Regions from separate parts of the Hahella chejuensis KCTC 2396 genome, predicted to be linked through region 2. Evidence: riboswitches for the same ligand, from Rfam matches in the RefSeq annotation. Region 2 holds a riboswitch; each other region holds the start of a gene.
The links. A riboswitch is a leader RNA that binds a small molecule or an ion and turns the genes downstream of it on or off. The one in region 2 is predicted to bind cobalamin.
Positions count from the first base shown of each region.

Region 1: another riboswitch for cobalamin. It lies ahead of HCH_RS31265 (ribonucleoside-diphosphate reductase subunit alpha); the one in region 2 lies ahead of HCH_RS30845 (ABC transporter substrate-binding protein).
Region 3: another riboswitch for cobalamin. It lies ahead of HCH_RS04350 (TonB-dependent receptor plug domain-containing protein); the one in region 2 lies ahead of HCH_RS30845 (ABC transporter substrate-binding protein).
Region 4: another riboswitch for cobalamin. It lies ahead of HCH_RS29175 (CbtB domain-containing protein); the one in region 2 lies ahead of HCH_RS30845 (ABC transporter substrate-binding protein).

Region 1 covers NC_007645.1:7,041,356-7,048,896, reverse strand. Annotated here, with positions in the region: gene HCH_RS31285 (pilin) at 1-5, opposite strand, end outside; gene HCH_RS31280 (type II secretion system F family protein) at 30-1,010, opposite strand; gene HCH_RS31275 (pilin) at 1,014-1,985, opposite strand; gene HCH_RS31270 (hypothetical protein) at 2,230-2,529, shown strand; cobalamin riboswitch at 2,608-2,830, shown strand; gene HCH_RS31265 (ribonucleoside-diphosphate reductase subunit alpha) at 2,954-5,815, shown strand; gene HCH_RS31260 (ribonucleotide-diphosphate reductase subunit beta) at 5,844-7,061, shown strand; gene HCH_RS31255 (hypothetical protein) at 7,333-7,541, opposite strand, start outside.
Region 2 covers NC_007645.1:6,938,458-6,945,998, reverse strand. Annotated here, with positions in the region: gene HCH_RS30855 (PLP-dependent aminotransferase family protein) at 1-384, shown strand, start outside; gene HCH_RS30850 (hypothetical protein) at 391-996, opposite strand; cobalamin riboswitch at 1,103-1,378, shown strand; gene HCH_RS30845 (ABC transporter substrate-binding protein) at 1,362-2,336, shown strand; gene HCH_RS30840 (FecCD family ABC transporter permease) at 2,326-3,297, shown strand; gene HCH_RS30835 (ABC transporter ATP-binding protein) at 3,294-4,076, shown strand; gene HCH_RS32870 (energy transducer TonB) at 4,073-4,870, shown strand; gene HCH_RS30825 (LacI family DNA-binding transcriptional regulator) at 5,046-6,062, shown strand; gene HCH_RS30820 (glycoside hydrolase family 3 protein) at 6,379-7,541, shown strand, end outside.
Region 3 covers NC_007645.1:951,137-958,677, reverse strand. Annotated here, with positions in the region: gene cobU (bifunctional adenosylcobinamide kinase/adenosylcobinamide-phosphate guanylyltransferase) at 1-372, opposite strand, end outside; gene HCH_RS04365 (cobyric acid synthase) at 369-1,859, opposite strand; gene HCH_RS33555 (hypothetical protein) at 1,898-3,079, opposite strand; gene HCH_RS04350 (TonB-dependent receptor plug domain-containing protein) at 3,111-5,057, opposite strand; cobalamin riboswitch at 5,169-5,366, opposite strand; gene HCH_RS04345 (DUF3012 domain-containing protein) at 5,510-5,698, opposite strand; gene HCH_RS04340 (hypothetical protein) at 5,849-6,259, opposite strand; gene HCH_RS04335 (phospholipase D-like domain-containing protein) at 6,454-7,137, shown strand; gene phhA (phenylalanine 4-monooxygenase) at 7,377-7,541, shown strand, end outside.
Region 4 covers NC_007645.1:6,595,373-6,602,913, forward strand. Annotated here, with positions in the region: gene HCH_RS29155 (M12 family metallopeptidase) at 1-428, opposite strand, end outside; gene bluB (5,6-dimethylbenzimidazole synthase) at 580-1,230, opposite strand; gene cobD (threonine-phosphate decarboxylase CobD) at 1,239-2,327, opposite strand; gene cbiB (adenosylcobinamide-phosphate synthase CbiB) at 2,328-3,272, opposite strand; cobalamin riboswitch at 3,376-3,588, shown strand; gene HCH_RS29175 (CbtB domain-containing protein) at 3,613-3,789, shown strand; gene HCH_RS29180 (CbtA family protein) at 3,897-4,694, shown strand; gene HCH_RS29185 (ATP-binding protein) at 4,699-6,435, shown strand; gene cobO (cob(I)yrinic acid a,c-diamide adenosyltransferase) at 6,455-7,054, shown strand; gene HCH_RS29195 (cobyrinate a,c-diamide synthase) at 7,088-7,541, shown strand, end outside.

The DNA of each region.
Region 1 (7,541 bases), 100 kb from region 2:
GTCATAATTCTGCCTTTGATGAATAACGGTTAAAAAGCGGAGCCTAAGCCGAATAACGGGAGGTAGACGGCGATGATGGCCGCTCCCACCACTATGGTGACCAGGGTGCTGACGCCTGCGACGAATTTGGTTTTGAAGGAAGCCAGCGCCGCAGAGTACGCGACATTGAGACGCTCGAACTGATACGCCAACTCCTGTTCCAGCGCGTCAGTTTTCAGGGCGATCATCAGATCCAGGTATTCCGGCTGCGAGAACTTCTCTTCCGGGCTGGCGCTGGAACAGAGCTGCAATGCTTCACGTAAGGAGGTTTCCGCATCCAGACCGGAGCGGTTAAGCAGGTAGGCGTTGGCGAGCCAGATATAACGCAGATGGGCTTTGGCGATAGAGGACAAGCCTGGGAGGCGTTGCATGAAGTCCGGCATGGGCCTCAACCGTCGAATACAATCGACCGTCTTGAACCCAATCCAAAATAGCGGAATCAAACCGATCAAGACGAAGATCCAAACCGACTGAAAAGTCTCCATGCCGGATATCAGAGTCAGCGTAAATGCTGGCAGTTCCATGTTCATTTCACTGTAGAACGCCTGAAATCCAGGTAACACCTTGATGAGCAGGACGCTGAAAACAATGATGGCGACCATTAACAGGGCGAAGACGTAGCCAAGCAGACTTTGCACTCCGTCCCAGACGCCCCGCCAGGAGACTTCCATGGCGTGAGAGTGGGAGATATAACGTTCCAGAAAGCCGGATAGCGAGCCGCCTTTGGCGCGCACAATGGCGGCGAGTCGACTTAAGTCGTAGAAGGGACTGTCCTGATAAGGCGTCGCATGTAAGCTGACGTCACCCTGTAATACTTTTTTCAGTTGCTCAACCTGAGGCTGTGCGTGAGCCGGCAGGAGAGGCTCCAGTCTGGCCAGCGCCTGTTCCAGAGAAAGCCCCTGTTGAACCTGATGGTTCAAATGTCGCAACAATTGGCTCAGATTCGAGTTTGGCGAAGAAATAAGGATCACGATTTAACCTCTACAGATATAGGGGAGTTGCTCCGGAGGCAGCGAGCTTTTGTCGTCGCCGTAGACTTTGCGTGGACCCGAGTGCGCTGATGCGCATGTCCAGCCCAGGGTGCGCAATGCGCCATCAGGATTGCTGACGACCGGTCGAAAGCTGATGGTCCTTGGCGCTTCTCCCGCGCGAGGGGAAAGGGTGAAGTGCAAGGCGCCGTTTGGATCTAGTTCAATATGCTGGAAATAAGTCGGCTCGACATTACTCAAAGCGTGCAGCCCTTCTCTGTCAGGCCAGACGCCGGAGTAAGCGTACGCTTCCGCTATGTCCAGTCTGGTCCCCTCCAATAAGCCAAAAGCTTCGGTCAGGCGGGATTTGATGATCCCGTTACGTCCGGCGTTCAATGCAAACGTCAAAGCGATACAAACAACGGCGATGCAGGTGAGTATCTCCAGCCAACGAAAGCTTTCGGCAGTCTGAAAAGAGGGTTTTAAAGCGAGGGGCGCGCCTCCAGATTGCGGCGGCGGGCTGACTTCGAGTGCAGAGACGCCGGCGCTCGACTGGGCTGGAACAGCTATGAACTGCTGATTGATCCACCGCGCCCGCCAGTTCAAATAGGTCAGAAAAGGAAAGGCGGACAGAATAAACAAAGGATGCAATGCTTGCGCGAGAGTAGAGGCCGCTATCACGGCTGCAATGTAAAGCGCGCTGGACCATGGACCTAGTAGAGGGTCAGAACGGCCCGCCAAGGAGGAACTGCGTGCGAGATTGCCAATCAGAGAAGGAATGAAAAAGTAAAACAACAGGCCACGCAGCGGCGGCCAGATGGGATCTCCAGATATTAGCCGATACTTGCGCCAATTCATGTAATGCCAGAACAGTTCGTACACGCCCAGCGTTAACACATACAAAAGACAGTGCAACCACATAGGCGGCGCAAAATAGGGCGTCAGTTTTTCTTTGAAAAAGCGGCGGCGTTCAGGCAAAGCCAATCCTTAATGCGAAAAAGAAAATTATTAGCAGTTTAGCTGATTTGCATCCTGGATTACTTTGGATTCAGGTAATTACCCGTTTATTTTTGGGATGACAATGAGGTTGGGCAAAATTCGCCTGTTAGGTCGCCATGAAAATCTTGGATATGTGAAGGTTGACGTTAGGGACATCAGTGTGGTTTCGCTGTATTGACTGCGTCGGTTTACTGTTTAGAATGGCCGCCTTTTGGGAATTCTCATGGATTTGAATCTAATCATTGGCGTCTTGATCGAGAGTGCTTGCCTGTTCGCCGCGGCCAAACTGCTGAAAGTCTCGCTGGCGTTTATTGAAGCGTTCTTGATCGTTCTTACGGCGGCTTTGATTGTACACTTTGTCTATGGTCTTCTTGGCTTTCTTCTCGCGCTGGGGTTTTATTTGGTGGCGTTGAAGTTAATCACCAAAGCGGATGCCTATTCAGAGATTTTTATTCTTACCATCATCGGCGTGGGCGTCCAAGCGCTACTGAAAAAGTTCTTATTCGCCGTCATTCTTGCCTGATTTCATCCAGTTTGCCTGCGGCTTTGCTGCATCGCCTTTACGCTACATCTAGTATTTACTTTTAATATCTAAAACCATATATTGTGCTCCAGCTATGGTTCACGCCTGTTCACAGGTTGTGCTAAGAGGGAATCCGGTGAGAGTCCGGTACTGACGCGCAGCGGTGTGGGGGAACGAAAGCGACGCGGGTGAAAACGCCCACGCACTGTCCTGAAAGTGGATGGGAAGCGGTCGCCGTAGGTTCTAAAAAACGTGTAAACGCCCCCGAGTCCGAAGACCTGCCATGCTGAAGTTTTCATGCCTTCGCGACTCAGGGTAATGATAAAGCGCCGCTCTAAGCGAGGCGATTTTCGTCCTGTCTGTGCGTCGCTTTATGTCCCGGTTCGCGGAGGTTCGGCCAGAACACGCGATAGAGGACAATCCCATGACCGGCAGTTTTTCGTCCCCCAGTGAGGCGCGCGCCTCCAGCTCCCCATCTGTTTCATCCGAGTCACACACTCATAACGCCCTGCTGCAGGTGATCAAACGCACCGGTCAGGCTGCGCCGTTTGACGACCGCAAAATCGCTATGGCGGTGACCAAGGCGTTTTTGGCGGTGGAAGGACAGTCCGCGTCCGGCTCGCCCCGTGTGCGGGATTCCGTAGAAAAACTGGTTAAAGATATCGTGGCGCGTCTGCGTCGCCGCAGCCCGGAAGGCGGTTCGGTGCACATCGAGGAAATCCAGGATCTGGTGGAATTGGGCCTGATGCGCGGGGGCTTTCATAAAGTGGCCCGCGCCTATGTGCTGTATCGTGAAGAGCATGCCCGTCAGCGCGCGCCGGCGCCAAGCGAACAGTCAGGGGAGACGCATCCCGATATCAATGTGAAATTCGCTGATGGCTCGGAAGCGCCTTTGAACATGGGACGTCTACGTACAGTGATCAGCGATGCCTGCGCGGACCTGGACGGCGTCAGTGAGGAAAAAGTGCTGCAGGGCGCACTGAAAAACCTGTACAACGGCGTCAAGCATAAAGACGTCAACGCTGCCTTGGTCATGGCGGCGCGTCCGCTGATCGAAGAAGAACCCAACTACTCCTATGTGTGCGCCCGCTTGTTGCTGGATGGTCTGCGCGAAGAGTCTCTGAGCTATCTGAACATCGCAGCGTCCGCGACCGAGGGCGAAATGGCGGAGCTTTATCCCACCGCATTCCGCGCGATTGTTGAGCGCTGCGTAGAGCATGAATTGCTGTCGCCAGAACTGCTGAAATTCGATCTGGAGCGTCTGGGCGCCGCGCTTAAGCCGGAACGTGATCGTCAGCTCACCTACCTGGGATTACAGACCCTTTATGACCGCTACTTTATTCACTGGCGCGAAACCCGTCTGGAACTGCCGCAGGCGTTTTTCATGCGCGTCGCCATGGGATTGTCGGTGCAGGAAGACGATCCCAATGCCCGTGCGATTGAGTTCTATGATCTGTTGTCCTCTTTTGATTACATGTGCTCTACGCCGACCCTGTTTAATGCGGGAACCAATCGTCCGCAGTTGTCGTCCTGCTACCTCACCACAGTGCCGGACGATCTGGAAGGCATCTACGGCGCGATCAAGGATAATGCGCTGCTGTCCAAATGGGCGGGCGGTCTGGGCAACGACTGGACGCCAGTGCGCTCTCTGGGCTCCCATATCAAAGGCACTAACGGTAAGTCTCAGGGCGTAGTGCCGTTTCTGAAAGTCGTGAACGACACGGCGGTGGCGGTGAACCAGGGCGGCAAGCGTAAAGGCGCGGTGTGCGCTTATCTGGAGTCCTGGCACCTGGATATCGAAGAGTTCCTGGAGCTGCGTAAGAACACCGGCGACGAGCGCCGCCGCACCCATGACATGAACTCCGCTAACTGGATTCCTGACCTGTTCATGAAGCGGGTATTCGAGGACAAAGAGTGGACCCTGTTCTCACCCAGCGATGCGCCGGATCTGCATGATTTGTACGGCTCTGCTTTTGAAGCGCGCTATACCCATTACGAATCCCTTGTGGAAAGCGGCGCCATCACCCTGTTCAAGAAAGTGCCTGCGCAGAATCTGTGGCGCAAGATGCTCTCCATGTTGTTCGAAACCGGTCATCCCTGGGTGACCTTCAAAGACCCCTGCAACCTGCGTTCGCCGCAGCAACACGTTGGCGTGGTGCACTCCTCGAACCTGTGTACGGAGATCACACTGAACACCAGCCAGGACGAAATCGCGGTGTGCAACCTGGGCTCGGTCAACCTGGTCAACCACATTCGCAATGGCGAAATCGATCACGATCGTTTGCGCAACACGGTTTATACCGCAGTGCGCATGCTGGATAACGTTATCGACATTAACTATTACGCAGTGCCCCAGGCGCGCAACGCCAACCTGCGTCATCGTCCGGTGGGCATGGGCCTGATGGGCTTTCAGGATGCGCTGTACAAGCTTGGCCTGCCTTACAGCAGCGTAGAAGCGGTGCGTTTCGCTGATCAGTCCATGGAGCTGATCAGTTATTTTGCGATTACCGCTTCTTCCAATCTGGCCAAAGAGCGCGGCCGCTATGAAACCTACGAAGGTTCCTTGTGGGATCAGGGCGTCCTGCCTATCGATTCTCTGGATCGTCTGGAGCAGGAACGCGGCGCGGAATTCTGTACGCTGGATCGCGGTCACAGTCTGGACTGGGCGCCGGTGCGCGAGCTGGTGAAAAAGCAGGGCATGCGTAACTCCAACGTGATGGCGATCGCGCCCACGGCGACGATTTCCAACATTGTCGGCGTATCCCAGTCCATTGAACCGACTTATCAGAACCTGTTCGTCAAATCCAACCTGTCCGGCGAGTTCACCGTGATCAACCCCTGGTTGGTGCAGGAATTGAAAGCGCGGGATTTGTGGGATTCCGTCATGGTCAACGACCTCAAGTACTTCGATGGTTCCGTCGCGCAGATCGATCGTATTCCAGAAGACGTGAAGCAGCTGTTCCTGACCGCGTTTGAGATCGATCCTCGCTGGTTGGTGGAAGCGGCCTCCCGTCGCCAGAAATGGATTGATCAGGGGCAGAGCCTCAACCTGTACATGGCGGAGCCTTCCGGTAAAAAGCTGGACAACCTGTACAAACTGGCCTGGTCCCGAGGACTGAAAACCACTTATTACCTGCGCTCTCTCGGCGCCACGCAAATGGAGAAAATTTCTTCCGGCGCGTCCCAGAGCGACAACGCCAAACCTGATGTTGACGACACTGAGAATCAGGAACCGCAACCGAAGTTCTGCTCGATTCTCGACCCGGACTGCGAAGCCTGTCAGTAAGCGACGATAACAACCAGGAGCTATGACCATGAATACCGAACTGATGAAGCAGACTGCGACCCTGTCGGACTGGGACGATCCTCTGGCGGTGGCGATTCCTGCTGTGTCCACATCCTCTGCTGTTTCTCCGCAGTCACCCGTTTCCACCTCTCCCGCTGCGGCCCCCGCCGCCGGGGGAGCCCCTGACAGCGCGGCCAAGCCCGCTCCCGTGGCGGAGCCGGTTCCAGAGGAAGTTCCGCAGAAACTGGACCCGGTCAACCCTGACGACAAGCGGGTGGTGAACGGCATGACTGACATCAACCAGCTGGCGCCGTTCAAGTATCCCTGGGCGTGGGAATTTTTCCTCAACGCCAACAAGAACCATTGGACGCCGCTGGATATCAACATGTCCCAGGACGTGTACGACTATCACCACAAGCTGACCTTGGAAGAGAAGCATGTGTATGAAAACGTGCTGGCGTACCTGACCACGTCCGACATTCTGGCCATGCGCAATATCGGTCTGGCGGTGATGGAGAAAATGAGCGCGCCGGAATTACAAATCTATCAGGCGCGGCAGGTGTACGAAGAATCTCTGCATACCTGGACTTATCAGCACTGTATCGAAACTATCGGTCTGGACCAGAGCGAGATCTATAACCGTTACCGCGTCACGCCAGCGATCTATCGCAAGATCAAGATGGGCAACGAGCGCATCAGCGCGTTGCTGCGTCCGGATATTAATCTGCGTAACCGGGACGACCTGGAAACCTTCGTGATGGCGTATATTTTCTTCGCCGGTATTTTCGAAGGCTGCTGGTTCTATAACGGTTTCAGTCCCATCTTCGCCTTGCAGCGTCGCGGTCTGATGAAAGGCACTGGCGAACAGCTGCAATACATCATGCGCGATGAAGTCATGCACTGCGCCTTCGGTATCCGCGTGGTGAAACAGATCATCAAGGAAGAAGGCGTCACCCTTGATCCCAAAGCGATCAAAACGCTGTGGGAAGAAGCCGAAGCAGCGGAGACTGGCTACGCCCATTTCCTGCTGAAAGAACCGATCCTGGGCTATACCGCAGAAGACCACATCGAACAGTTCCGCTTCATCGCCAACCGCCGCGCCAAGCAGCTGAAATTGGACGAGCCATTCCCCGGCGCGGGCAACGCACTGCCCTGGCTGGACGAACAGGCCAGCATGCGCAAAGAGAAAAATTTCTTTGAGACTCGCGTAACGGAGTACCAGACTGGGGCGTCGTTGCAGTGGTGAGTGTGAGCATCAAGCGTACGACGACAGCTACCCTTGCAGTCCCCGTTGCGTTTGTTGAATAAGGGGCAGCCTCGTCAACTTGGCGAGGCTAAAACTCTCGTTACTGGTATTTTTTTCACTGTTTAGATATTTAATGATTCTCGATGTGAAAGGTAGTCTTCAGAATCCAAGTGGAAAGTTCCTCAACTGGATACACTTTGCCTCAGCGACATTGGGCCGAGCGCAGAAACAGCCGCTACAAGCGGCTTTTAAGCTTCTTCAGAAGTGAGAGTCAGGGAGTTCCCGTCGACTCATCATCTTCCCAGAAATAGGGTAATTGCATAATGACATCATGCAGGGGGATAAAGCCTCTCACCTTGTCATCCGGCGCAATATTAGTCCAACCTTCAACAGGGCTCCAATAAGATGCGCTACTGGATGCGATACTGAATGTTTCCACCGCAATAATGTACACGCCTTGCTCTTTGGGGGTATCCCCCT
Region 2 (7,541 bases):
GCCTGCCCAAGCTTGCCGCAGATGGCGGTGGCGCATTATCTGGCGCAGGCGGATTTCGACCGCCATCTGCGACGCATGCGCCATGAGTTCGCGGTGCATGTGGAGCGTATGACGACGGCGGTGCTGCGGCATTTTCCCCCGGGCGTGCGGGTATCGCAGCCGGCGGGCGGTTTTGTGCTGTGGGTGGAGTTGGCGGAAGGTCGCGACACCGTTGCGTTGTATCGCAAAGCGCTGGCCGCCGGGGTGAGCATTGCGCCGGGAACCCTGTTCAGCGGCGACGGCGACAAGTACAGGCATTGCCTGCGCCTCAATTGCGCGGCCCCTTGGACGGCGGAGGCGGAAGACGCGATCCGCCAGCTGGGGGGTTGGTTGCGCGCAGGCTAAGCGGGATTACCAGCCAAAGCTGAAAGTGGGGTCAATGAGAAACATGACGCCGCTATAGCAGGCGAGCATCAGGAAGCTGCTGATAAAGCCATGAAAGGCGGTCCTGTAGCCTGCTTCTTCGTCTTTCCTGATAAGAAAGCGATAGCCGGCGAAACAGCTCAGGCCAATCACAAATAACGCCACCAAGGCGAAGCCGCCGTTAACCACCTGCATATTGATAATGAAATTCTCCCGCGCGGTTGCGGCCTCCGGCGCTTCATCCGGGTACAGAATGAAGGAGCCCGGCAGCAACGGGTGGGCGGTGGCTTCAATGGTGTAATGATAGAAGGGCCAGAAGCGTCCGCAGCGGGCGAGCAGAGGGTCGCCTTCACGGGCGCTGACTACGGCGTTGGCGGCGAATAGCGGGCCGCCGCAAAGATCGAATTCTTTTTTCACCTCTTCCCGGCTGCGCAGTTCGACACTGCGCTCAATGCTCACCGGCGACCAACCGGTCAGATTGAAGACGGTATATTCCAGCAGGCTCAAACCGTAGGCTAATCCCGCGTATATAAACACAAGGAACAACAGGCGTTTCAGAATGAGTCCATGGCGGGACAGAGGCGCGTCGGTCATACAGTCTTATTCTTGTCGGTGATTACGGGAGCGTAAAACTGACACAATCTTGCAGACAGGTCCAGCGCCCCTCAGCGGCTTTCTGGACTTAAAATGACCAATTCACGATAATGTGGGCCGCAATGGTTCCAGTTGCTCAAAGTTCGATCATTTTCGATGTGAGCAGGATTAAATGGGAATCCGGCGGGCCCAATCATACCAGGGCCTGATCAACCGGAGCTGTCCCCGCAACTGTGAGCGAAGAGCCTGCCCCGGATAGCGTCGCCCCTCCTAACCGCGACGCCGTCAAAGCCACTGACTGGAGACTGTCTCCATGCTCGGGAAGGTGGGGTTAGGCTGCGAAACGCAAGCCAGGAGACCTGCCATTGTTCGCTCTCACTCAGAGCCTGTTATATCCGACCGTAAACGGGGAATTTACGCCGGATTCGCACCTCGCATCGATTCAAGGCGGCATCTGCATGTTGGTTAAGGCTTTTCGGGCCCTGGGATTGCTATCAGCGCTTACTTTCACTCTTTCCGTCAACGCGGGCGATGTTCGCGCGGCTGAGCCCACAGTCATGTCGGTCAACCAGTGCGTTGACCAGATGATGGGGTATCTCGCCCCGGAAAATCTGGTGTCGGTCACCTGGCTCAGCCATCAGCCCTCTGAGCTGGCAATTGCGCCGACCCTGCGCGACATTCCCGCCAACTTTGGTTTTATCGAGCAGGTGCTCGAACTCAGGCCGGATATCGTAATGGCGGGCCAGTATGGCGCGTCCTCGCTGAAGCCGATGGTGGGAAAGTTCAATATGCGATGGGTTGAGATTCCGCTGCCGCAATCCCTTGACGACTTGCAGGCGAGCTGGCGAATGGTGGGGGAGGCCGTGCGTAAGCCTGAGCAGGCGGCGGACATTGTCAGAGGATTGCGCGATTACTTCGCGGATGTTCATGGAAAGATAGCGGATAAACAGGTAAAGGCGCTGGTCCTTAACGCCAATGGCTGGATCGCTGGCGAAGGGAATTTTCAGGACGCTTTTCTGGACGCCATCGGCGTGATCAACGTGGCGAGTGAGCAAGGCGTGCAAGGCTGGGGACAGGTAGATCTGGAAACGCTGGTGCGCTGGCGTCCGGATTTATTGGTGCTGGTCAGCAACAGCTATGACAGTGAGGCGCTGGCCACTAACTGGGTGGAGCATCCATTGCTGAAACGCCGTCCCTCCCGGTTTAAACCGCTGTATATCCCCGCCGACTGGTTGTCCTGTGGAACCCCCGCCATGACCCTCGCGGCTCAAAAGGTGGCGGATCATATCCTGGCGCATGAGCGTAAGGCCTCCGAAGGGGAGGTCGCGGATGACTTATAACCGGCTGCTATGGGTATTAAGTCTGACGCTGGCTTTCCTGTTCGCGCTATCGCTATGCACCGGCCGGGTGTCGGGAGTGAGCTGGCCGGGATGGGACCTGGAAACTCAGTTGATTCTATGGGAAGTGCGTCTGCCGCGGACGCTGTTGGCGCTGTTATGCGGAACCGTATTGGCGTTGTCCGGCGCCGTATTGCAGGGGCTGTTGCGCAATCCGCTGGCGGACGCCGGCGTACTGGGAGTGTCCTCCACGGCGGCGTTGAGTTCCGTGTGCGCCATCTATTTTGGATTTTCCGCCAGCGGTCTGTTTACCCCGGTGGCGGGCATTATCGGCGCCATGCTGGGACTGCTGGCGCTGGTGGCGATTGTGGGGTCGGAAGCGGGCATTGTGATGATCATTCTCGCCGGGGCCGCGATTAATTCGTTCAGTTCAGCGCTGACGGCGCTGGCTTTGAATATGGCGCCAAATCCTTTCGCGGTGCAGGACATTCTGTTCTGGCTGATGGGCTCATTTGAACATCGCACTTTGCAACACTTCTATCTGGCGGCGCCGCCTGCGTTATTGGGCATGGTCTTGCTGTTCAGCGTATCGCGCTCCCTGGATGCCTTATCGCTGGGAGAAAATACCGCCCGTTCCATGGGCGTGCGTCTGCAGAAAGTACAATGGGTGGCGGGGCTGGGCGTGGCATTGGCGGTGGGCGCCAGTGTGGCGGTGAGCGGCGTCATCGGGTTTGTGGGACTGGTGGTGCCGCACATGTTGCGGCCGTTCACCGAGTGGCGGCCGGGCCGGTTGCTGCTGCCCAGCGCACTGGCGGGCGGCAGTCTGATGCTGCTTACCGATATTGCAGTGCGCTGTCTGCCGCCGGGACCGGAGTTGCGAGTCGGCGTCATTACAGCGTTGTTGGGCGGGCCGTTTTTCCTGTGGCTGTTGCGTCACCTGCGTAAAGCGGAGGCCCTGGTATGAGCGACGCGCTGAGTCTGGAACTAAGCGGATTGCAGGTGGGGTATCCCGGGGCTCCGGTCTTATCCGATGTCAGTTTTCGTCTGCCATCCGGACAACTGACGGCGATACTGGGCAGCAACGGCGCAGGCAAGTCCACCCTGTTGAAAACCATAGTCGGCCTGATCCCCAAACTATCCGGCGCTATGCGGCTGCAAGGTCAGGATCTGTGCGAGATGGCGCCGAAACAGCGGGCGCAGCATATTTCATATCTGGATCAGGACACCGATTGCCATTGGCCATTGACGGTGGAGACCCTGGTCAGTCTGGGACGGTTTCCGGCGCAGACGCAGCGCAGCAAACTAAGCGCCGACGACCAGGCGTTGATTCAGAACGCCATGCGGCAAGCGGATGTGACGCATCTGGCGCAGCGCACCGTCACCCGTTTGTCCGGCGGCGAGCGCGCCAGGGTGATGCTGGCGCGGGCGCTGGCGGTGGACGCTCCCGTATTGATGGCGGATGAGCCGGTGGCCGGCCTTGACCCGCAACACCAGATTCAGGTGATGAGCCATTTGCAGAACTGGGCCCGACAAGGGCGAATCGGCGTAGTCGTGTTGCACGACCTGACCTTGGCGTTGCGCTTTTGTGGGCGGGCGATGCTGGCGATGCCGGACGGAACCGTGGTGGCGGGCGGCGCCAATGAGGTATTGAGCGATGAACGTATTCAACAGGCGTTCGGCGTCTCAGTGGTGAGAGGACGTCATGAGGAGCAGCCGTATTTGCTGCCCTGGAGTTTGAAGTGAGCACTGACATCGTCAACGGCAAATATCCGCCATTGCTATGGATGGCGTTGGTCGCTTCTCTGGCGGCGCATCTGACGTTGATGTTGTATTTCAATTCGCCGCAGCCAGTTAGAGATCGACTCACATCGACTACGATGACAGTGGCCATACAGGCCCCGGCGGCGCCAGCGCCAGTTTCCGCGGCTCCCGCGCCAGCGCGACCCGCAGCGGCGCCAGTTTCCCTGCCCACTCCGCAGCCCCAACCTGTCGAGGTCCCAAAACCCGTTCCCCCGAAACCCAAAGCGGAGCCCCGGCAGGTTGCGACGCCAGTTGCCAGGCCCAAACCTTCCCCTGTCAGCAAGCCAACCGTAAGAGAGAAGACGGTTGAGCCAGAGCAAGTGGCGCACAAACCCGTTCCGCAAACCCCGGCGAAGAAGCCACAGGACGCCCCCAGAGTGAGCGAATCTGCTCCGTCGACCCCGACGCCAGCGCCCCCATCTGTGGAGCCCGCGCCAGTTATGGCTGCGGCTCCCGTTTCTGCGCCGCCGGAACCCAGATATCAGTTGGGTGACGCCAACACGCCCAAGCCTGAATACCCTGGCCTCGCTACCCGCCGCGGCTGGCAGGGAACAGTCCTGGTGGAGCTGTTGGTGGATGCCCTGGGCGTTCCCCTGAAAGTCTCCATCAAGCGCTCCAGCGGCTACAGCGTGCTCGATAAACAGGCGCTGAAAACCCTCTCCGGCTGGCGTCTGGCGGCGGTGAGCGGAGGGGGGGAGGAAACCATCGTGGTGCCGGTAGTGTTTCGCCTTAATTGACAAATTTCCCGTCCTGGCGCATAACTTCCTGCAGACTCCCATTGTGGCTATGTCCCTGAACCTGGGCTGCAAGGGAGCTTGTTAGGCCATGGCCTAGTTGACATGCATTGCCCGCTTCTCCCATGATGGCCGGCTATGAAAGCGTTTCCCCTTAAGCAAGGTGCCCGTCCTCCGAATGATTACAATAAAAGAAGTCTCCGACCGCGCGAAGGTCTCGATATCCACAGTCTCCCGTGTAATTAACAACACGGCTCCCGTTAAGGAAAGCACCCGTAAACGGGTATTCAAAGCCATGAAGGATCTGGGGTATCGTCCCAATTCATTCGCTCAGGGACTGGTCACCAACCGTTCCAACAATATCGGGCTGGTGGTGACGGATTTGCTTGGCGTATTTTTCGGCCCGCTGATTTCCAGTCTGGAGCGGGCATTGCGGGAATCCGGCTATAACCTCATCATTTCCGTAGAAAATTACTCTTCCGAGGAAATTAAGGAAACCATCGACATGTTGGCCGGCCGCCGTTGTGACGCCATCATCCTGTTTCCCTACTGCCTGACGGATGAGGAACTGATCGCCCTGAAAGAGAAATCGCCGCCCTTGGTGCTGCTGAACCGCTATGTGCCTGAACTGGCTGGCGAGTGCGTCATCGTCGACAACGAGCAGGGCAGCCATCTGGCGGTGGATTATCTGGCGTCCATCGGCCACAGCCGCATCGCCTGTATCAGTGGACCGTTAGGAAACGAGGAAGGACGCGCGCGTCTGTCTGGCTACCGTCGTTCGATGGAAAACCTGGGACTGAGCTATGACAAGGACCTGGTTGTGGAAGGCGACTTCACCGTTGAAGGCGGCTACGTCGCTACCCAGCGCCTGTTGAAGCGCAGTCGCGACTTCACCGCCATATTCGCCTGCAACGACCAGATGGCCGCAGGCGCAATGAAGGCGTTGCGCGAAGCCAAACTGAGCGTACCTGAAGAGATTTCCCTGGTTGGTTTCGATGACGTGGAGTACGCCTCGTTGTTGTATCCGGCCCTGACCACCGTGCGTCAGCCGGTGAACGCTATGGGTAAACGCGCTGCGGCCCTGGCGATTCAGTCCATTCAGGGCGAACGCCGGGCGCAGCCGGCGCCTATGTTTGAGCCGGAACTGGTGTTGCGCGACTCCGTCGCCCCTCCCAAAACCTCCCCTGCGTCTTAAAACCTCCTTTCGGCGTTATTATGTTCTATTGACAATAACGCCCGAATTAGGGCAATTTATGAAATCGCTTTCATTGCGGCGTGAGCTGTTTTACGGTGAATTTACCGTTTAGCGCCGATAAAGCTGGCGAAGGCCCTGATTTTCGTTAATAAACGGTCGCTGTTAAGGCTCTGCCGCTGCAGACACATAGAAGGAAGCTATTTGTCTGTCTGATTAATATGACGTATCAGGGTATGCCGCCAATTTTTTAAATCTAAAATGAAAGCGCTTTCATAATGTTTCGGTCCACTATCGCTAAATATAAAAAGGTGACCACATGTACGTATCCAGACGCCTCAAACTGAAGGCGCTGTCGACCATGATGATTGTCGCGGCGCTGACGGCATGCAGCAGTGATTCCAATGATAACGACGGCAACGATGGACCGGGAACGCCTGACCCGGTAGCCGGCGTTGATTACATCAATACCTTCAGCGATTGGCCCGCTATTCAGAGCGCCATCGCCAAAGACCCGCAGATAGAAGCCAGGATCGTCGAGATCATGGCGACCATGTCTCTGGAAGAAAAAGTCGGACAGATGATTCAGCCGGAACTGCAGCATCTCACGCCGGAAGAAGTAAAGCAGTACCACATCGGCTCCGTGCTGAACGGCGGCGGCTCCTGGCCGGGAACCAAAAAACACGCGACGGTGCAGGAGTGGCTGGATATCGCCGACGCATTGTGGGAAGCCTCCATGGATGACAGCGACGGCGCCGCCGCTATCCCCATTATCTGGGGGACGGACGCGGTGCATGGCCACAGCAACGTAGTCGGCGCGACCTTATTCCCCCACAACATTGGCCTGGGCGCGGCCCGAGACTCAGATTTGATCCGTAGAATCGGCGCGGCGACGGCGAAAGAAGTGGCGGTGACCGGCATCGACTGGACCTTCGCGCCGACCCTCGCCGTCGTACGCGACGATCGCTGGGGGCGCACCTATGAAGGTTACTCCGAGGATGGCGAGATCATCTTTAACTATGGCGCAGCCATGGTGGAAGGTTTGCAAGGGAATTTCGATCAGTCACACGTCGTGGCCACGGCCAAGCATTTCATCGGCGATGGCGGCACTGAGAAAGGGAATGACCAGGGCGACAATCTGGCGGATCAGAATACGCTGATCAATCTGCACGGCCAGGGATACTACTCCGCCCTGCGCGCCGGCGCCCAGACCGTGATGGCGTCGTTCAACAGCTGGCAGGGCGAGAAGCTGCACGGCAGAAAAGACCTGCTGACGGATGTGCTGAAAGGCAAGATGGGCTTCGACGGCCTGATCGTGTCCGACTGGAACGGCATTGGTCAGGTGGATGGCTGCACCGAAAGCAACTGTCCGCAGGCGGTCAATGCGGGTATCGACTTGTTTATGGTGCCTTACAAGGCGGACTGGAAGGCGTTTTATCAAAACACGATTGATTCAGTTAACGCCGGCGCTATCGACATCGA
Region 3 (7,541 bases), 1.2 Mb from region 2:
TTCATTGCTGACGAAGATGATGTCGCCATCGAGGTCGGGCAACACGTCCAACAGCGCCTGCCGTTGCTGTTCAAAAAGCTCGTTGGAGTCGGAAATCAAAAGGTTGGTAAGCCAAAGCGTCAGACAGTCCACCAGCACCATACTCCCTCCCTGCATAGCGTCGCGAATGGCGTCAGCGAGATATACAGGCGCCTCAATCAATCCCCAGGCGGATGGACGGCGGGCGCGATGATGAGCGATTCTCGCGGCCATTTCGCCATCGCCGGCGGTAGCTGTAGCGATATAGACGACGGGTTTGTCCTGGGAAATCGCCAGTTGCTCAGCCAACGCGCTCTTTCCTGACTTCACGCCCCCCAGAATCAACGTCCTCACGCCCTGCTCTCCCTGTCGTCGCTGTTTGGCCCAACCTGTAGAAACCCTGCGATTTCCTCCCAGTTTAAATACTGGTCCACGACATCCGCCAGGCGATTTATGTCTGCTTCTCGTAAAGCATCGTAATCCAGGCGCTGCACTTCGTTCAGGCCCGCCCAACGTAACAAAGCCGTCAATGCCTGCGGGCTCTCAAACAGTCCATGCAGATAAAGCCCCAACACCTGATTATCATCGCTGACGACGCCATCCAGTCGTCCGTCCTCAAGACACACCGCCGACGTTTGCGACGCTAGGCAGCGAGTCACTCCAGCATGAATCTCATAGCCGGTAATCCGAGCGTCATCCAGCCACAGCCGCCCTTCCACTCGCCGCAATTGCTTTTCCGGCTCCAGCGTGGTGGCGATATCCAGCCATCCCAGGCCGACGCTCTCTCCAGCAACGCCTTCCAGGCCATGAGGGTCGGCGATGCTACGTCCCAACATTTGATAGCCGCCGCAAATACCGATGACTCGACCGCCATAGCGCAAATGCTTGCGAATAACCTCTTCCCAGCCATTTTCACGCAACCACTGCAGGTCGTTGCGTACGGATTTGGAGCCAGGAAGAATAATGAGATCAGCAGGCGGCGGCGACTGGCCCGGCCCGATAAACTGGAAGTCTACCTGCGGGTGTAAGCGCAGTGGATCAAAGTCAGTGTGATTGCTGATTCGGGGCAAGGCCGGCGCGATGACTTTGAGCGTCGCGTCAGATTTAACGATTGAGTCTCGCGGCAAGGCGTCTTCCGCTTCCAGATGCAGGCCGTTCAGATAAGGCAACACTCCCAACACAGGCTTGCCGGTATATTCCTCCAGCCACCGAAGTCCCGGCTCAAGCAAAGCAATGTCGCCGCGAAAACGGTTGATGACAAAGCCGCGTACGCGCCGCTGCTCGCTTTCGCTCAATAAAGCCAAGGTGCCGACCAAATGAGCGAACACGCCCCCCCGGTCAATATCCGCGACCAGGATGACCGGGCAATCGACCTCCTCCGCAAAACCCATATTGGCGATATCGCGATCGCGCAGGTTAATCTCCGCTGGAGAACCTGCGCCTTCCACCAGAACCGCATCGTAAGCGGAGGAGAGTCGTTGAAAAGATTCCAACACCGCCTGCATAGCGGTGCGTTTGTAATCGTGATAGGCCACTGCGTCCATATTGGCGCGGGCTTTTCCATGAATAATGACTTGCGCGCCAATATCCGTATTAGGCTTCAACAACACCGGATTCATATCGGTATGCGGCTGCAGGCCACAGGCCTGCGCCTGCACCGCCTGCGCCCGCCCAATCTCACCGCCGTCCACTGTTACGGCGCTGTTAAGCGCCATATTCTGCGGCTTGAACGGCGCCACTTTCACGCCGCGCCGCAACAGACTGCGGCATATTGCGGTGACGAGTGTGCTTTTGCCAGCGTCGGAAGTGGTTCCCTGGATCATGAGCGTCTTATTAGTCATAACGCTTCCCTTAACCAATACTCAATATTTTTATTGAGTTAGTTTTTCTCGACTTTAATAAATACGATCTGTGCCGGGTCCTTGTTAACAGGAATCGTTTTTTTCCGTTGCTCCGTCACAACACTTGCTATGACCAAACCAGGGTTATCTCCTCCAATACCTATCCATATCTCTCCACTAGGACTTACTGCAAGGGCTCGGAGATTTGTGTTGCTCGTTCCCGGAATAAAGGACTTATAGGTAGCCCCTGTAGATGGATCAAAACGATACAGAGTGTCATCTTTATAGCCGGTGGATCCTTTAAAATAACCGACTGTGCTTGATACTATCGCCATATCTGTAATAAGTCCGTATGGATGATCAGTACCCAGGTCGTCATCAATTATCTGAGTGTGGGTATAGTTACTGGTATTAATTTTTTCAATTCCCCCAGTGTAGTCAGGGGGGGTCGAAGATGTCGCATACCTGCCAGAACCAACAACATACACAAAGCCATCCATCGCCACTAATTTGTGCGGATTTTTGATACTTAGTTTAATCCCGTAATGAGCATCATCAGTAAATGTATTGACTTCTTTGTCTGTAGCCGTATTTATGACGGCTACGTATGCTTCATCCGGCGCGAATGTAGAGTCCATGCGCTGCATGGCCACATAGAGACGCCCATTCACGATAACCCCCGCCGACATTTCTGGCACGCCATCGTCATCGTAGTGACTCAAATCTATTTCTTTAATTTTGAAGTCTTCCGGATCACTTGGATTAACCACCCAGATGGAAGACGCACCATAACGAAGGACATACGCCTTCGTTTCACTAACAAATAAGATATCGTATGGATTACTTAAAGACTTACCTGGATCATTGGTCGATACCTGCCACTCAGGAACTCCACCCGGACGGTCAAAACTATATTTAGTAATATTATCTTGACCAAACTTACCCAAGCGATAAAAGTAATCCCCCCAAACAGCAACTGCGATGTCAGACTTGTCTGAGCCAGCATAACCTTCCTCAACATCATAAGGAGAAACGGCTGAAGCAATAGATATTTCACTTGAGTCAAAATTTGTAGAAATGTTAGCGATAACTGCGAGGGTCTCTGATTTTGGAGTTGTGCCTGCAGTACCTTCAACTCCACCACCTCCGCATCCATTCAGTAATAAGACAAGCGCTTGAGATAGACCAATCCATCCTAATATTTTGTAGCTTGTTGGCATGACCGAACCCTCTTTTATTAAAAGTAAGCCATTAAAATAAATGCATTAAAGACACAAAGAAGTGACGCCCAGGAGAGGGGAAACCATTAAAGGCTTCAACAACTTCATCGGTCACATTGTTTGCGCTGACTTCGACAGTAGTCTCGCCATCGGACCAGCGTCCCACCACATCGACAATGTTCTGATCTTCCACTTCCGTTTCCTGAGCGCTGTCGTAATAAGCCCCGGATTCATGGCGATACTCGACGGAGGTGGTGATGCGCCCGATACTCCAGGCGGCGGATAAAAAGTGGGAATAGGTGTAAGCGCCCGCCAGTTGTTTGCCGTGCAGATCGCGAGCGTCTGACAGGTTTTCTGTGTCCTGGGCGGTGCTTCTGGCGATAAACGTCCAGGCGGGAACAGGTCGATACATGGCGTCCACTTCCACTCCGCTAACCCTTGCTTTGCCAACATTCTCAAAGCGGCCGACTCCCCTTGAGTCATAAGAGGGGACGATAGCATCTTTTAAATCCCGATAGAAATAGGCCGCTGATACACTAAAACTATCTACGCCCACTTCAAATCCGATGTCACCGTTCAACGCTGTTTCCGGTTGCAACTCACTATTACCAATGAAGAATCCTCTATCGCCGAACTTCTCCGCTAACTGAGGGAACCTCACATCACGGGATGCATTGGTCTTGAGCGACAACCAATCTGTCAGGCGGTAACGAACGCCCGCCTGCAATGAGTGATACTGAGCGCTGTCGGAAGCCGTCTCCACGCGTCCGCTCATGGATGCAGCAGGGGTTTCATCTTCAAGAAAATATTGGCGCGCACTCAGCCGCACCAGCCAGATGTCTTCCGCGTCCGCCCACTCGTCCTGTACTCCCAATAAATAGGTCATGCGCTCAAAGTCCTGCTTTTGGCTGCGTCGGGTCAGGTCCTCTTCTTGATAAGTTTCCTTCCGCGCCTCCAATGTAGCGGAGAACAGATGCAACCCTAATGAATAGGAGCCATACAGCTCTGCGCCGACCACATCCGTATTTGCTCGTGTTTTCTGCACGCCCAGGCCGACGCGGCTTTGACTGTCGTCATATCGTTCTTCCTGGGTGGACCAGAATATACGCCCGGTGTAATTTTCCCGCGCATTTCTCGCGAAACTCAGTTTGCTCTGCAAACGAGTGAAATCCGTATCCAGACTGGTTCGCGTACTCTCTAAGTTGGCGATATCAGGCAGATGCTGATCTTTATTGAAGTGTTGCGCCATCAGTTGCAGATCCGTACGATCCGACAAGCTTCGCTCCGCTGTCAACATGCCGTTGAACTGACTAAAGTCCGCATTACGACGGCGCTCTACACGATCATCGTAGGGATTAAATTCAGTTTGATTATTGTTCAGCATCTCGAAATCGTTATCACTGCCGAGATAATCGAGAGAAGCGAGGTAGTTTGTCTCACCTACGCTATCGGCGAAAGTAAGCGCCCCTTTGCGACTGTTAAATGATCCATACCCAAGGGCCAATTGCTTGATGGGCTTGCTGAAGCGAAGGGATTTGATATTGATCGCGCCGCCGACCCCGGAGTAGCCCAGCTGAATCGGCGTCGCGCCTTTATAAATTTCAATCTGCTCAATGCCGCTCAACAATATCTGGCTCAAGTCCACCGCGCCGCCAGTGGCGTCGTTTAGCAAAACCCCATCCAGATAAACATTCACCTGCTTACTGGTGGAGCCGCGCAGATAAACAGCCGAGTAAGATCCCAACCCACCGCTCTGCCGCACTTGGACACCGGTTTCATTCTTCAGCACATCCGCGACGGTGGCGACTTTCGAGTCAAATTGCTCGCGCTTGATCACTTTCACGAAGCCAGTCTGATATTCCGCGTCAATCTCATCCGCAGATGGCGCCTTGGCTTCGACGACAACAGGCCCCAACTCTTCCGCGCGAGCGCCGGTCAGTTGAGAGCCAACTAAAAGCAAAAGGGTTACAAGCCTCATAATGTTCCGACAAGAGTAGCGCCAGTGAATGTAATGGTTGCGCAGCGGAAACAAGCAAAGAGGGAAAGGAGTCGAGTCAGACGAATCCCGGCAAAGCCCTCCGCTATGCCACGCGATCAGCAGGCGTCAGGCCGGTCTCCGGGCTCATGAGTGGCGTAACCGGCGACAACGTCTTCCCGCGAATCCGCAGTGACAGGGGGTTGTCGTTTGACTCATTTACCGTTGCGGGGGCAGCGTCGGATTTTAACCGACTTCCCGTTTCATCCCGTGAACGAATGTTCGTGGGACACCTGATGCAATGGGGCGTAAGCTAAATGGCCGCCCCGGCAAAGTCAAGGCGCACAAAGCGCCTCACGAAAACAACAGGCTTCAAGGTGACGACAACCTGTTGATAACTATCAAAATGTAGTCTCGCCCCTGTTCCCAATAAGTGAGGAGCGGAGTTCGCTCGCTTAGCTATCGGAGCGGAACAGACAATGTTTGGCGTAATCCGTCGCCTCATTCGCCGTCCAGTCACCCTTCGGCTTGGTCGCCATATCCTCACACCAGTCCTTGCTCCCCACCTCAGGAGAACAGCCAGCCAATGCGCCCAGACTCAACCCCACCACCAATAGCCAAGAAGATACGCGTTTAATCGCCATAGTAATCCCAAATATCAGGTCATCAATTCATCTTTAGCGAGCAAGTATACAGGAGAGGACTGGAAATTGGAGTGATTGCCGGCTCCGAGCCATCGACCTATCTGACGATACAGGTTTCCAGCACAAGCAAAGCAACGCTAAAGCAGTGTGTTAAGGGCATACTTCAGATGCGTGCGCGTAAAGTGAAACGTTCAACCACACCCCTGAATATGTTGTTCCACAATCCTGATATCCCATGCTTTCAATAAAGTAGACTACCGACATTTCCATCCACCAACCTATAAAAAGTAAGCATAAAAAGGCTGCGAAAATAATTCCTCCCTGCGCTTTTTTAAAGAATGCCGAACCTAATCTCCGGTCGATCACTCCTGTGATAATGATAACCGTGACGACAAGCGGCAATAGCAGGTAACGCACGCCGCTCTTAACCTCAATTGTGCTAACCCCATTGGCTGCCGCCTGCTGTTCTGAATAAACGATAGATATGAAATGAAAGACGAAAGCGGCCGTCAGTAGCTGTAAAAGAACAATAAGCAAAATTTTGCCGTACCTAGACTTCATCACTGATCACTCACACGGCCTGAACAAAAGGCTTACAATTCATAATATTCACCGTACAAATGCAACATTTGTTTTGGCTCGACGGAAAGTTTCCAGGCCAACATCCCTCTCCTCCAGCGACGCCTATCACTATTTCGATTTGCATCTCAAAAAGTTACTCTTTTCCGACTTTCGAAGTAAAAGGTGCGAGCACAATGCAACTGAACCAACTGACTTTCTTCCTCCAACAAACCCTCACGGATGAAAGGTTTGATAATGCTGAGAAGCAGGCGTTGCTGGCGATGCTTGAGACTTTACAGCCGGATCAGGTGCGTTTTATGCGTAATCGCGCCTTTGAGTTGACCCGTCCATTGATCGTCAATGGGGGCGATGAGGCGCTCAGGGCGTTGAAATGGCTGGAGCGGGTGATCAAGGCTTTGGACTCAGGCGAAGAGGAGAGTAACTTAACGCGAGCCTACTTTAGTCCCGGGGAACAATGTCGTCGCGCAATCATAGAACGCATACGCAATGCTCAAAGCAGCCTGCAGATCTGCGTGTTCACCATTTCCGATGACAAAATCGCGGATGAAATTATTAACGCCCATAGACGGGGGCTGAATATTCGGATTATCACGGACAATGACAAGTCCTTCGATCGCGGCAGCGACATCGATCGATTTAAAGAAGCCGGCATTTCTGTGAAGATGGACGATGAACCCCACCATATGCATCATAAGTTTGCGCTTATTGACGATGGCCTGCTTATCCACGGCAGTTTTAACTGGACCCGCAGCGCCACTACTTATAATCAGGAGAATATCGTCATTACCGACCACCCCGGCCTCATCAGGGAGTTCTCAGGGGAGTTCGCCAAGTTGTGGCGGACATTCACCGACTGAGCCTTAAGCTTGAAAGGAATCGTCATTAAATCTCCCTCGCTAATCGCCAGCCGTTATTAGCAATGTATAGACAAATTCTGCAGATTGTCATTTAATCAGAGGAAGGCCCGGCCGGAAAAAAATCCGACCTCGCGCCGTCCAATCCAACTGACGGCCGCCAGATTAAGCCGGCCACAAGCCGGTAGAATAATAAGAGTGCCATGGAATACACCCTTCCTGACACGTCACGAGGTGAGAAAATGGGCAAAGGTACAAAGTATGTTGCGAGAGAGCCTGACGCATCCGGCTTTATCGCCTACCCCGATTCGGAACACGCCGTCTGGCGTGAGCTGATCACACGACAACACAAGGTCATACGCAATGTGGCCTGCGACGAATATCTTCATGGACTGAAGTTACTGGAT
Region 4 (7,541 bases), 340 kb from region 2:
ACACTGTCTGGCGCATCGTCGCGCTCATGCTCATGGGCCAGCCCCAGGGCGTGCCCTACTTCATGGGGCAGCGACTTGATATTGGCTTTGCCATAGACTCCCAGCTTGGTGCTGGCGCCGGGGAAATATCCGATATCCGCGGAGTTGCTGGCGAAATTGAGTGTGGCCACGCCATTGCCAGCCGCGCCGACTTCTACGAACTTGATCAACTGGACGCCCCAATATTCCAGAACGCAGTGCTCCCAGCGACGGAATGTCGTTCGCACAATCTGCACATATTCCCTGTCCAGCCCCTCCGGCGCGAACACCTTCACCACGCCGTTCGGCCAGGGGCCGCCGACATTGGTTTCACTCTCAGAGAACTTGCCATCCCAACTCATGCGGTAAACCATTGCAGTACCGCCATCTCTTTTACATCCCAATCCCATGATCCCACTCCTTTTTAGTTATGGATCTCAGAGTTTAGCTCGTCTCAATTCAATGTTACTGAGACGACGCCAATCCAATTTCAGTGCGATCCAGGGAGCGACGTTGGAGACGCCTTCCAGTCATGAGAAAATGTTATTTATTGTAATTCCGTCATCCCGCGCCGCCCCACTGGTTGAACCAGACCAGTTCCTCCAAGACCTTGCGCTGACTCCAGTTTTCCTGTTGCAGCATGGGCGCGTCGTAAAATTTGTCCACATGTCCCAGACACAGAATGGCGATGGGCTCACTGCCCACCGGACATTGCAGCAACGCGGCTAACTCGCCGGGATCGAACAACGACACCCACCCCATGCCGACGCCTTCGCAGCGGGCCGCCAGCCAGAGGTTTTGAATCGCGCAGCTGGCGGAGGCCAGGTCCATATCCGGCATGGTGCGACGGCCAAAGATATATTTTTCGCGGCGATCCGTGAGCATCACCACCAGCAATACCGGACACTCACGCACGCCTTCCACTTTCAGACGCATGAACTCTTGCCCGCGTTCGCCCAGCGCCTCCGCCGTCAGCAAGCGCTCTTTCTCCACCGTGGCGGCGATATCCCGGCGCAAACTGGGTTCGGTGACGCGAATAAAGCGCCAGGGCTGCATGAAGCCCACGCTGGGAGCATGATGCGCCGCCTGCAGAATGCGCTCCAACGTCGCGTCGTCCACCGGGTCCGGCAGGAAATGACGCATATCGCGTCGCTCATAGATGGCGCGATACACCGCCTGTCTTTCTTCAGGGGAAAAGCCGCTGTCTGTCATGAATTGCCTTATTTGTTATCGAGGGCGGCGGTCAGTCTCCCTGCGAGACCAGCGTCCTCCAAGTCAAAAAGTCCAAACCGTAAGTACGCCAGCTCGGCATTCACCCGCCACAGGCGGATCAGCACTCCCCGCTGCGCGCAACGTTGGAAAATCCGCTCGGCCTGCGCGGTTGTCGTCAACACGGAAACAAACAACGACGTGCGGCGGCATTCAAGCGCTGTCTTCAAGGCTGGCTGCGCCAACAACAGGTCCTGCAATGACTCGCTCACTCGCGCCAGTTTATCGCGCATGGCGACAATCCAGGCCTCATCGCGCAGCGCCCGCGTCGCCACATATTGCGCGGCGCTGTTCACCGTCCAGGGACCAAGCTGGCGCTGCAACGCCGCTAGCCAGTAAGGCGCGGCCGCCACAAATCCCAAACGCACTCCCGGCCAGCCAAAAAATTTGCCGAAGGAGCGCAGCACAACGACGTTCTCCGGCAAGGTCTCGCCCAGCAGGCTGGAATCCGCCTCCGCATCGGCGAAGGCTTCATCCGCCACTAGCACCGCGCCGCGAGTTTGCAGTCCCTGCGCCAACTCACGCAGCGTCGCCAATGGCGTCGTACGGGCGGCGGGGTTATTCGGATTAATCACCACCAGCACGCGCAAGTTTTCTGTCTGCGCCAGACGCGCCGCCGCCCCCGCCAGATCCCCCGCAGGATAGTGGACGATGTTGAAACCCTGACGACGCCAGTGATGCTCATGCTCGCGATAACCGACGTCCGGCAGCGCCGCTGCGCCGGGCGCGCAGCAGGCGGGCAGATGCTGAATCGCCCATTGCGCGCCGGGAATCGCCAGCAGGGAATCCGTCCCGTAATAAGCGCTGGCGGCCTGTTGCAGCGCCGGATCGAAATAAGGCAGACGCCGAAAGACTTGCGCCGGAATGCTCGTCAATGGGTACGGAAACGGACTGACGCCGGTGGACAGATCCAGCCAGTCATCAGGGTCAATGCCGTAGAGTTGACTGTACTTTCCCAGGTCGCCGCCATGGACGGGAACCGGCTCTTCCGCCTGAGGGCCCGCATGGCCGGCCCCGTTATCGAAGTCGTTCCCGTTCATTCAAACCGCTCCCCACAGCCACAGCGCGCATGCTCCCAAGGCGACCGTCGCCGTCCACAATGCCAGAGCGCGATTGATGAGCGCACAGGCGCCTTCGATGGATTGCGCCGAGGCGGCGTCGCCGCAGCCCAGCAACGGCCGTTGTTGCAGGCTGCCGTGATAAGTCGCCGCGCCGCCGAGCCGCACCCGCAGCGCGCCTGCGCCCGCCGCCATTACCGGTCCCGCATTGGGGCTTTTCCAGTGTGCGCCCTGAGCGCGCCAGCATTGCAGGGCGCTGTCCATGGCGCCGCAACAGGCGTAACTGAAGGCGGTCAGGCGGGCGGGAATCCAGTTGAGGACATCGTCCAATCGCGCCGCCGCCCAGCCAAAATTCACATAACGCGCATTCTTATAGCCCCACATTGCATCCAGCGTATTGCTGAGACGATACAACACCACGCCGGGAATGCCTGCGACCAGAAACCAGAAGATCGCGGCGAAGATGGCGTCGTTGCCATTCTCCAGGGCCGATTCCGTGGCGGCGGAGGCGATTTCCTCCTCGCTCAGTCCCGCCGTGTCGCGGCTGACGATCATGGACAAGCTGCGCCGCGCCGCGTCCGCGTCATGCCTGCGCAACGGCGCGGCGACCCTGCGCGCATGATCCAGCAAACTGCGCCAGCCGATAGCGAGATAGAGTACGAAAGCGGAGAAAAGGATACGCACCCAGGCGGAAGATTCACTCCACTCGCCCGCCAGCCAGGCGAACGCCGTCCAGGGCAGAATAGCGGCCGTCAACGCCGCCGCGCCAAGCGCGCGCATCGTTGGCGCAGAGAAGTCGGCGATGCGGATGCCCCCTTCCACCCAGCCGGCGTAACGCCCGAAGCCAACCAGGGGATGCAGCCGGCGCGGTTCTCCCAGCAGGGCGTCGAAACTCAGGGCGAGGACAAGAATCAGCAATGTTTCCATCGGTCGGTATGCGCCAGGCTCATGATGAGGCGACCTATTCTCACCATGGTCCACGCGCATTGCAACCCGCTAACTTGTTGACTTCCCCCGCATTCAGCCAATAGCATATCCCGCTGACCAAGGTGCTCGACCGCGAGATAATCGGGAAATCTGGTGCGCGTTACGCTAATCCAGTGCTGCCCCCGCAACGGTAATCGAAAGTAATTTGCCAACGCCACTGTGTCGTCAGTTTTGACATGGGAAGGCGCAAATGTTGTGTCGAAAATGCTTCGACCTTTCGTAAGCCCGGAGACCGGCCTTGCTTTATCCACTGCAGTTCGTACGGGTAGGTGCGCAGATCATGCAAACTAAAAATCTCTCTCTTCCATTGCTGGCTTCCAATAACGCAGCGCTACAACTTATCGGCGCCATGTGTTTCGGCGGACTGATTCTGTTCGCAGTGGGTTTTCTGTCCATGGATGCGGCTCACAACGCCGCCCACGACACCCGGCATGCGTTTGCCTTCCCCTGTCACTAAAAAATACTGATTCTCCTGGCTCCTACAGGGCCTGACGTCCGTTCGTCCGCGTCAACTCCGCACAGGTTTTAAGACACGCACGACGACGCATCGCATGAGGAAGAGACATGTTATTTCAGCGTATTATCCTGGCGTCGCTGCTGGTCGGCCTGTTGGCTGGCGGCCTGCTGAGCGCCGTACAACACTCCCAGGTCACCAGTATCATTCTGGAGGCGGAAACCTACGAAGGCGGCGAGGAGCCTGAGCCGGTCGTAATGGAAGATCACCAGCATGCGGCGGCGGACGCCCATCATGAGCACGACCACGGCGGCGCCGAAGCTGGCGGCCATCATCATGACGAAGACGCCTGGGCCCCGGAAGACGGCCTGGAGCGCACCCTGTATACCCTGCTTGCCAACGTGCTCGCCGGTATCGGCTTCAGCGCCCTGATGCTGGCCTGTATGTACGCCGCCAGACTCAGCGGCAAAAGCGGCGCAGGCTGGGGCGCGGGATTAGTGTGGGGACTGGCGGGCTATGGCGTGTTCTTTGTCGCTCCCGCCCTGGGACTGCCGCCGGAGATTCCCGGTATGCAGGCCGCCGCGCTGGAAAATCGCCAGCTGTGGTGGATCGCCACCGCCTTGGTCACCGCTATCGGGTTCGCTTTGCTGGCGTTCGCGCCGGGATGGAAAAAGCTGGGCGGACTGCCTCTGCTGATTATTCCCCACCTGGTCGGCGCGCCGCACGCCAATGCGCCGGAGTTCGCCGCCGCCAACCCACAGGCTCTGCAAGCGCTACAGATGCTGCATCATCAATTCATCACCGCCGCCACCCTGACCAACGCGTTGTTCTGGGTGATCGTCGGGCTGGCCTGCGCCTGGTTCCTGCGTCGTTGGAGCAGCCAGGACGCTGCGCTGCAGGCGCGCTGAGTCAATGGACGTCGCCGCCCAGGCTGCCCCCGCCGCCTACCCTTTCGCCGCGGTTGTCGGCCAGCAGCCGCTGAAAACCGCATTGCTGCTCGCCGCCATCAATCCTCATCTGGGCGGCGTCTTGATCAGCGGTCCGCGCGGCTCCGCCAAATCGACACTGGCGCGGGGACTGGCGGATCTGCTGCCGGAAGCGGCGGACAAATTCGTCACTCTGCCCCTGGGCGCTTCGGAAGAGCGCCTGATCGGCAGCATTGACCTGCAACAGGCTATGGGCGAGCGACGCGTGCAGTTTAACCCCGGCCTGTTGGCCAAAGCTCACGGCGGCGTGCTTTATATTGATGAAGTCAATTTGCTGCCCGACCCCTTGGTGGACGCCCTGCTCGACACGGCGGCCTCGGGCGTGAACTTTGTCGAGCGGGACGGCCTCAGTCACAGCCATCCGGCGCAGTTTATTCTGATCGGCACCATGAACCCGGATGAAGGCGAACTGCGTCCGCAGCTACAGGACCGTTTCGGTCTCGCGGTCACGCTGGATGAAACCTATGACGTGGAACAGCGCATGGCTATTGTGGAGCGGCGTCTGGCCTTCGAACAGGATCGCAACGCGTTTCGGGCGCAATGGCGCGATGCGCAACGAGAGCTGAAAAGCCGCATCGCCGCCGCCCGCGAACGCCTGCCGCAGGTTCTCTGCCCAACAGATATACAACGGGATATCGCCAGCCAATGCCTCGCCGCCAGCGTAGAAGGCGTGCGCGCGGACATTTGCTGGCGCCGCGCCGCCATCGCCCACGCCGCCTGGAACGGACGCGACGAGGTCAGCGTGGAAGACGTAGCGGCGACGCGTTCGTTCGCGCTTAGCCATCGCGCCAAACATCAGGACACACCCCCTCCCCCCACTGGCGCCGCGCCCCCTCAAGGTGGCGGAAGCGCCAACAGTGGAGGAGATTCATCTTCTTCGTCATCTTCCGGAACCGCCGGCGACTGGGGGGGCATGCCGCCGCAACGGATGGCGGCGGACAAGCCTGTGACGCCACAACTGCCCGAGATCCCAACGCTACGTTCTCCGTCCTCTCGTCGCGACACACAGCGCGGCGGCGCGGAACAACGACAAGGTTCGGCCCTCGGTCGCGCGCAACGCAGCTGGCAGGCGCTGTCCTCACGGCCGGACTGGTTCGCCACGCTCGTCCACCCCGACAATCGGGACGACGGGTTGCGCGAAATACGCTATCAACCCCGTCGCCACAGTCGCGACACCCTGAACTGCGTCCTGCTGGACACCTCCGCCTCCACCCTGAGTCAACGCGCGCTGGCGCAGGCGAAAGGGGTGATTCTGGGATTGGCCCGACAGGCCTACCTGGCGCGGGAGAAACTGGCCGTGCTGGCGTTTGGCGCGCAGCGCACGGAGTGGGTGATACCCTGCCGACGCGCCCCCAAAGATATCGCCGCCCTGCTCAACGAACTTCCCGCTGGCGGCGGTACGCCGCTGCGACAGGCGCTGCTGCATGCGCGCCAACTGCTGGCGCGACAGACCCGCGCCAACCCGCATCTGACCTGCCGTACGTTGCTGCTGACTGACGGGCGCAGCCGCGATCCGCTGGACGATCTGATTTGGGGTTCGCCCCTGTGGGTGGTGGATACCGAACAGACCGCCGTCAGACTTAATCGCTGCCGACAACTGGCGCAACGCCTCGGAGCCGCTTACGCCCCGCTGGCCGCCGTGCGCGCCGCCCTGGAACACTAACGCCCCGGAGATACGACTGATGCTGGACGAAAACGAAAAACACCGCCGTCGCATGGCCAACAAGAAGCGCATCATTGACGAGCGCATCGCGCAAGCCCAGGAAGAGCGCGGCGTGCTTATCCTGCTCAAGGGCAATGGCAAAGGCAAAAGCAGTTCCGCCTTCGGCACTATGGCGCGCTCACTCGGCCACGGCCATCGCTGCGCGGTGATTCAATTCATCAAAGGCAGAGACGCCACCGGCGAATTTCTGTTTTTCAAAGACCATCCCCGCGTGGACTTTCACGTCATGGGGCATGGCTTCACCTGGGAAACCCAGGATCGCGAGCAGGACATCGCCGCCGCCCGTCAGGCCTGGGCCCTGGCGGAGCAACTGCTGACCGACGGCAGCTATGATTTCCTGCTGTTCGACGAGTTGAGCTACATGGTCAAGTACGGCTACCTGCCGGTGGAGCCCATGGTCAAGGCGCTGCAACGCCGCCCTCAGCATCAAAACGTGATGATCACCGGGCGCACCATGGCGACGGAGTTGCAGGACATCGCCGACACCATCAGTCAGGTGCAGGATGAAAAGCACGCTTTCCGTTTGGGCGTGAAGGCGCAAGCGGGTATCGAATTTTAGTTATGAGTGAAGATTGATGGAGAAAGCGCACTGATGCAGGCCCGTTGTCCCGCTCTGTTTATTTCCGCCATGGCTTCCGGCCAGGGTAAAACCACCGTCACCGCCGCTCTGGCGCGTTATCATCGCAACCAGGGACGTAAGGTGCGCGTCTTCAAGACCGGCCCGGATTATCTCGATCCGCAGATTTTGCAGATTGCGTCCGGGGCGCCGGTGGAGCCGCTGGATTTGTGGATGGCGGGTGAGGAATATTGCCGCGATCAGCTCTACCGCGCCGCCCGCGAAGCCGATTTAATCCTGATCGAAGGCGCCATGGGCTTACTGGACGGCGAGCCCAGCAGCGCCGACCTCGCGGCCCGCTTCAACCTTCCCGTCGCCGTCGTGATCAACGCCAAGGGCATGGCGCAGACTACCGCCGCGGTGGCCTATGGACTCGCCAATTACCGTCGCGACTTTCAGTGCGTGGGAATCATCGCCAACGCCCTCGGCA